Linked DNA regions of Granulosicoccus antarcticus IMCC3135. The protein of the gene in region 1 binds, or shares a complex with, the protein of each later gene. Links are inferred from orthologs where the notes say so. Each region holds a gene or a part of one and is shown on either strand. Other genes may lie near its edges.

Evidence for each region.
Region 2: the proteins of dapF (region 1) and IMCC3135_RS01530 are in contact, whole or in part, in a solved structure (PDB 5YGU), measured with the Escherichia coli proteins. The link is inferred for Granulosicoccus antarcticus IMCC3135 from one-to-one orthologs.

What each region holds. Positions count from the first base shown.
Region 1 is NZ_CP018632.1:16,961-20,285, forward strand. What follows is about bases 170-3,169. They hold dapF (diaminopimelate epimerase), read left to right. Parts: upstream 170-1,252; coding sequence 1,253-2,086; downstream 2,087-3,169. Other genes in these bases: lysA (diaminopimelate decarboxylase), read left to right, coding at 170-1,256; IMCC3135_RS00075 (DUF484 family protein), read left to right, coding at 2,093-2,887; xerC (tyrosine recombinase XerC), read left to right, coding at 2,890-3,169. In the rest of the region: more of lysA, read left to right, coding at 9-169; more of xerC, read left to right, coding at 3,170-3,325. UniProt on the Escherichia coli protein: Involved in the succinylase branch of the L-lysine biosynthesis and in the biosynthesis of the pentapeptide incorporated in the peptidoglycan moiety. Catalyzes the stereoinversion of LL-2,6-diaminopimelate (L,L-DAP) to meso-diaminopimelate (meso-DAP).
Region 2 is NZ_CP018632.1:330,387-333,468, reverse strand. Bases 199-2,955 are described here. They hold IMCC3135_RS01530 (RNA pyrophosphohydrolase), read right to left. Parts: upstream 1,952-2,955; coding sequence 1,445-1,951; downstream 199-1,444. Other genes in these bases: IMCC3135_RS01525 (sulfite exporter TauE/SafE family protein), read right to left, coding at 2,129-2,955; IMCC3135_RS01535 (CopD family protein), read left to right, coding at 906-1,334; IMCC3135_RS01540 (TlpA disulfide reductase family protein), read left to right, coding at 401-904. Outside these bases: IMCC3135_RS01545 (outer membrane beta-barrel protein), read right to left, coding at 1-89; more of IMCC3135_RS01525, read right to left, coding at 2,956-2,965; dcd (dCTP deaminase), read right to left, coding at 3,013-3,082. UniProt on the Escherichia coli protein: Master regulator of 5'-end-dependent mRNA decay.

The DNA.
Region 1 (3,325 bases):
AACTAACAATGACTGCCTTTCATCGCCAAGCCGGATCGCTCATGAGCGACCAGAAAACGCTGACATCCCTGGCCGAGGAGTTTGGCACCCCGCTGTATGTCTACAACCGCAAAGCCATCGAACAGGCCTGGCAGGAATTTGCCCAGGCGCTGGAAGGTCATCGCCATCTGATCTGTTATGCGGTCAAGGCCAATAGTAATCTGGCTATTCTGAATATTCTAGCGCGTCTTGGCTCGGGCTTCGATATCGTCTCTGAAGGGGAATTGAAACGCGTGTTGGCGGCCGGCGGTGAGCCGGGCAAGATTGTCTTTTCCGGTGTTGGCAAAAGCACCCGTGAGATGGCGGCGGCTCTGGAGGCTGGTATCCGATGCTTCAATGTGGAGTCCGACTCAGAGCTTGAACGTCTGGCAGAAGTGGCGGCCGCCCACGGTGTCGTGGCTCCCGTGTCACTGCGTATCAACCCTGATGTGGATGCCATGACGCATCCCTATATTTCGACAGGATTGAAGGAAAACAAATTCGGTATCGGCATGGCCCATGCCATGGATACCTACCGGCGCGGTGCTTCTCTGGCCTCCCTGAATATCAAGGGAATCGATTGTCACATCGGTTCGCAGTTGACCAATCTGGAACCTTACGCCGATGCTATCGCTTTGCTGATAGACATGGTTGATCGCCTGGACGGTGAAGGTATCCATCTGTCTCATGTCGACATAGGGGGCGGTCAGGGTATTGCCTATACCAGCGAGGAATCACATCTGAATATCGCCAGCTGGGCTGACTGCGTCGTACAGGCAATCGGTGACAGGGATCTGGAAATTCTGGTCGAACCCGGTCGTTACATCGTGGGTCAGGCAGGTGTGTTGTTGACTCGGGTGGAGTACCTGAAGAGCAATGAAGATCGACATTTTGCCGTTGTGGATGCTGCCATGAACGATCTCATCCGACCGGCGTTGTACAGCGCCTGGCAAGGCATCGAAGAGGTGGAAACACTGGAGCGGGAGTCAAAAATCTATGATGTTGTGGGTCCGATCTGCGAGTCGGCCGATTTTCTCGGCAAGCAACGCGAACTGGCAATTGCTCAGAACGATTTGCTGTGTGTCCGCTCTTCAGGCGCCTATGCCTCTGTAATGAGTTCCAATTACAACACACGAGCACGCGCAGCCGAGGTCATGGTAAGTGGTGATGATGCGACTCTGGTACGTGCTCGTGAGGATATCGATGCCTTGTTTGCGAACGAATTCATGCTGCCATGAAGTCCATTGAATTTACCAAGATGCACGGTCTTGGCAATGATTTCATGGTCATTGACAATCTCCGGCAAGGGCTTGAACTGAGCCCGCAGCAGATACTCAGCCTCTCGGACAGGCATACCGGTATCGGTTTTGATCAGCTGCTGGTGGTGGAGCCTGCCAGTGTTGATGGTGTCGAGTTCGACTACCGGATTTTCAATGCTGACGGCACCGAAGTGGAGCATTGTGGCAACGGTGCACGTTGCTTTGCCCGCTTTGTCAGTGATCGTGGCATGACGAAAAATCGATCCATCCGCGTAAATACCTGTAATGGCGTGATAACGCTTGTCTTGCAAGATAATGGAGAGGTCATGGTGCAGATGGGCGTGCTGGTTTTCGAGCCTGCCGGGGTGCCTTTTCTAGCCGACAATGAGGCGCTTTTCTACGATCTTGAAGTCGCTGGGGAAAACTTTCAGGTAGGTGCTGCCAGTGTCGGTAATCCGCATGTGTTGCTACAGGTTGATGATGTTGATTCCGCCGAAGTTGAGCGTCTGGGACCATTGATTGAAAGTCACCCACGTTTTCCAAGACGGGTCAACGTCAGTTTCATGCAAATAATTGACAGACAAAATATTCGTCTGCGAGTCTTCGAAAGAGGGGTTGGTGAGACGCAAGCTTGTGGCAGCGGAGCCTGTGCTGCCGTGGCTATAGCGCATCGACAAGGAAAACTTGACAATTCGGTGTCTGTGACCTTACCCGGAGGCGAATTGAAAATACATTGGCCAAATGAAAAGACATCAATTGAAATGACGGGCCCATGTTCTACAGTCTTTGAAGGACAAACGAGAATGTAGAAAAACATGCAACCCGAACAAGCTGATCTGAGCCAGGTATTGACCGATGATGATGTACTCCGGTTTCTGAGTAGAAACCCTGAATTCTTCGTCAACAATCAGGACATTCTGCCAAGACTGCGCATACCCCATGAGACAGGTAGTGCAGTCTCTCTGATCGAAAGGCAAGTCAGCGTACTGCGTGGCAAATGCGGAACACTGGAAAACAGCCTGCGTGACCTGATCGGTGTTGCACGTGAAAACGAATCCTTACACCAGCGCCTGCACGTTTTGATCCAGGAAATCATTTCAGCCAGAAATCTCAACAAGATTGTCGATCTGACACGAGCCAGCCTGCAACAGAACTTCAACGCCGACGATGTTCATCTGCTGCTGTTCTGCACGGAGCCCAAAAAACCTGCTGTACGTAAGCGTACAAGCGCTGTGAGCGCGGCAAAGAGTGCGACCAAGGCTGCACCTCGGGTACGCACTCAAAAGCCGATTGAGGGCACGCAAATTGTGCCGCACGATGATTCGGCGCTAGAGCTGTTCAGTGAGTTGTTCGCCAATGCTGAGACGATTTGTGGTCTGCCGAGCGAAGAGCAACTATCGAGCCTCGTCGGTCAGGATCATTCCGATGTCGCCTCCGCTGCCTTGATACCACTGCAACATGAAAGACCACTGGGCGTCATCATACTGACCAGTCGTGACGAGTCGCGCTTTGCATCGGGCAAGGGTGTGATGTTCCTGAATCACCTGGGGCAATTGCTAAGTCGCAGATTGGCAACCTACGGCACCATTTTACCTGTAACGGTCGCGTGAAGATGGACAAGGCCAGAGAGGACAACGCTGGCTCTGTCATGATGGAGGAGGATGCTCAGGCTGCCGAGCAGGAAGACTCTGTCTTTCAGTCTGCCATTGACCAATACCTTGAAGATCTGCGCGTTGCTCGCCGGAGTTCACCGCACACTGTCAGCAACTATGCGCGCGATCTGCATGCGATTGCTCGTTCAGCTCAGACCAGAGAGGTTGACGGTTGGCGGAATCTGACGGCCGATCATGTTCGCAGCATCATCGCTGAACAACATCGTGATGGCATATCGGGCCGTAGTCTGGCTCGCCGTCTATCTGCGTTACGGGGTCTCTACAATTTTCTGATGGGGCAGGGTCTGTGTGAGGTAAATCCTGCGCAAGACATTCTGGCACCCAAGGACAAGAAAGCCCTGCCCGCGACGCTGGACCCGGACGAGGTCAGCAGGC
Region 2 (3,082 bases), 310 kb from region 1 along the record:
GCACCAAAATAAAACTTGGCAGGATCTGCATGTGCAGCTCCTGACAGTAGGCCAAGGCTCAGCACCAAACCGCTGAGTAGTCTTCTCATGAACCAGATCTCCAGTTAACTACTTGCTTCTTTGCAAGGCTGCGTAGAAGCGTTTTAAATTGAACAAGGCGTTGTACTGATCGAGGTTTTCTTGGCAACAAACTTGAACCAGACCAAAAACACCCATCGAAAATGTCGGCCACTTGGCGAATTTCCTTAACGTTTTGTTGTCTTGAACACATTGCGTTATCCAACTCACCCAAATGACTCCGACTCGGTATGATTAGCTCCACTCACATCCAGCAGGCAGACCCGTGCCGATTCTCTCTTTGCATCTCCCGGCACTCTGTGCAGGGACTCGTAGCAAACCCATGAAATATCGTTTTCGCTGGCTGACTGGCATATGCCTGCTAGCTACCGCTTTGCTTGCCTCATGCAGCAACCGTACCGAGCTGGATGATTCCGTGGCCCAGCTCTCCTTCAGCACGCTCGATGGCCAGCAGATTGCCGTGGCCGACATCGACAGCCCGTTGTTCGTGAATTTCTGGTCAACCACGTGCGCTATCTGTCTGGCCGAGATGCCTGAGCTGGCTTCGCTCTACGATGACTACACACCGCATGGCGTAAAGGTAATCGCTGTCGCCATGCCCTATGACCCACCCAATGACGTGCTGGAACTGGCCCAGGCTCAACAGTTTCCTTTCCCGGTAGCCCTGGATCTCAAAGGGGATGCTGTCGCAGCTTTTGGTCCGGTACAGGGCACACCGATCAGCTTTCTGATGGATTCAGACGGTCGGCTGGTGAAACGGTATGTCGGTGCCATCGAGTTTGATGCGCTGCGCGACGAGCTCGACAAATTACTGGAGCTGGGCTGAGATGTTGTGGATCAAATCACTGCACGTTATTTTCATGGTGACCTGGTTTGCGGGGCTCTTCTATCTGCCTCGCGTATTCGTCTACCACGCCATGAGCGATCAGGCGAATCAAGGACAGATGGATACGTTCAAAGTGATGGAGCGCAAATTGCTGGCCATCACCAATATTGGCGCCCTGCTCACGATTGTCTTTGGTTCGCTGTTGCTGATCATCTGGCTGCCTGGTCTGATGACGCTAGCCTGGATGAAACTCAAACTCCTGCTGGTGCTGGGCCTGATCGGCTATCACCTTTATTGCGCCAGACTGGTCAGACTCTTTCGGGATGATGGTAATACCCACTCACACGTGTGGTATCGCTGGTTCAACGAGGTGCCGGTTGCGTTTCTGGCAGGAATTGTCATTCTGGTTATTGCACGACCATTCAACTGAACGACAGGCGCACTGAGAAGCTGCTGTCAGCCAAAGCAGGTGCGTCCCAAGCCTGAACCATTCAGGCACGATGGGACGCTCTGCAATCCGCCCTCAGAGCCTCCTGCGACCTAACTGAGCAGCTTGAGTGAACAGCTGACAGTCGTATCAACCAATAACGGCTCCAGCTCGGTCAAGGCTCGCTTGTAGACCTTGCGTTTGAAGAAGATGACCTGTCGGGATGGCTCCCAGTAATCCACCCAGCGCCAGTGGTCAAATTCCGGCTTCGGACTATTGGCCAGATCCACGGCTGTTTCATTGCCCAACATGCGCAGCATGTACCAGATCTGTTTCTGACCAATGCAAAGCGGCTTCTGATTCCGCCGCACATAACGCTTTGGCAGTCGATACTTCAGCCATTCACGCGTACAACCCAACACATCGACATCGCCGGGCGACAGCCCGGTCTCTTCCTTCAACTCGCGGTACATCGCCTCTTCGGGGGATTCTGCATGGTCAATTCCACCTTGTGGGAACTGCCATGCGTTCTGTCCAACTCGCCTTGCCCAAAAGACCTGCCCTTCGTTGTTACTCAGAATGATGCCGACATTCGCTCGATACCCATCGCAGTCAATCATGTCGGTGCTCAAATTTTTGATATATCCCCGATTCAACCAAAAAAAACCACCACTGGCAAATTGGCAAGCAGCAAGCAGACCGGTTTTTGACTCCACAAAGCGCTGAAATCAATGAATGAGGACTTCCCAGCAATCTGAATAAAGTTTTTTTTCACCCGAATGTTACATACATGGCGTTCAGACGCCGAACACAATAGCCACGAGAAAACGCAGCGCAACCGTCAGCAAGAACAGACCGAAATAGCGGGATAGCTGTGCACGTGATCGAGTGTGGGCGGCCCTTGCGCCCAATCGTGTCGTCATGATCGCCGCAGGCATGACCACCATCAGAGTCAGCAGGGAGACATACCCCATGGCATCGGCTGGTAGCTCGGGATTTCCCCAGCCGGCGATAACGTACCCGATGGCGCCCGGCACAGCAATCAGCAAACCCACACCAGCCGATGTTGATATGGCCTGATGGATAGTGCGCCCGTACAACGTCAGAATCATTGTTGACAGTGCCCCGCCGCCGATCCCCATCAGCGCCGACAACAAGCCGATACCCAGACCGTACGCGGACAACAGCCCTCGTCCGGGCAGAGTGTCTTTGATCTGCTGGCTGTTACCACCGAACAACATGCGGGTCGACATCACCCCACCAACAACGACAAACACTAACTGGAAGAGCTCTGCGTCGGCAAAACCTGCCAGCACGCTGCCACAAATCACACCAACCAGTATGGGCAGCAGCCAGGTGCGCAGTACTGCGAGATCAAGCGTGCCCAGGCGAGCGTGTTCACGCGCCGACAGGTATGAGGTGGGGATGATCATGGCCAGCGAGGTGCCGACCGCCAACGGCATGGCAATATCATCGACATTGCCGGTGAGACGGTAAACCTCAAAGAACACCGGCACCGATATGGCACCACCGCCGATACCGAAAAATCCGGCACAGAATCCGATGGCACAGCCGGCAACCAGCAAGGCTGCCATGATCAACAAGAGGGCGGATACATCCAGACCAACTGGCATGTCAGTTCACCGCCGATACCCGTAACAGGCCCATGCTGCTGGAACCCTCAGGTTCTTGGTAGAGTCACCCCACGCTGCCCCTGGTATTTTCCACCCCGGTCGGCGTAGGACGTTTCA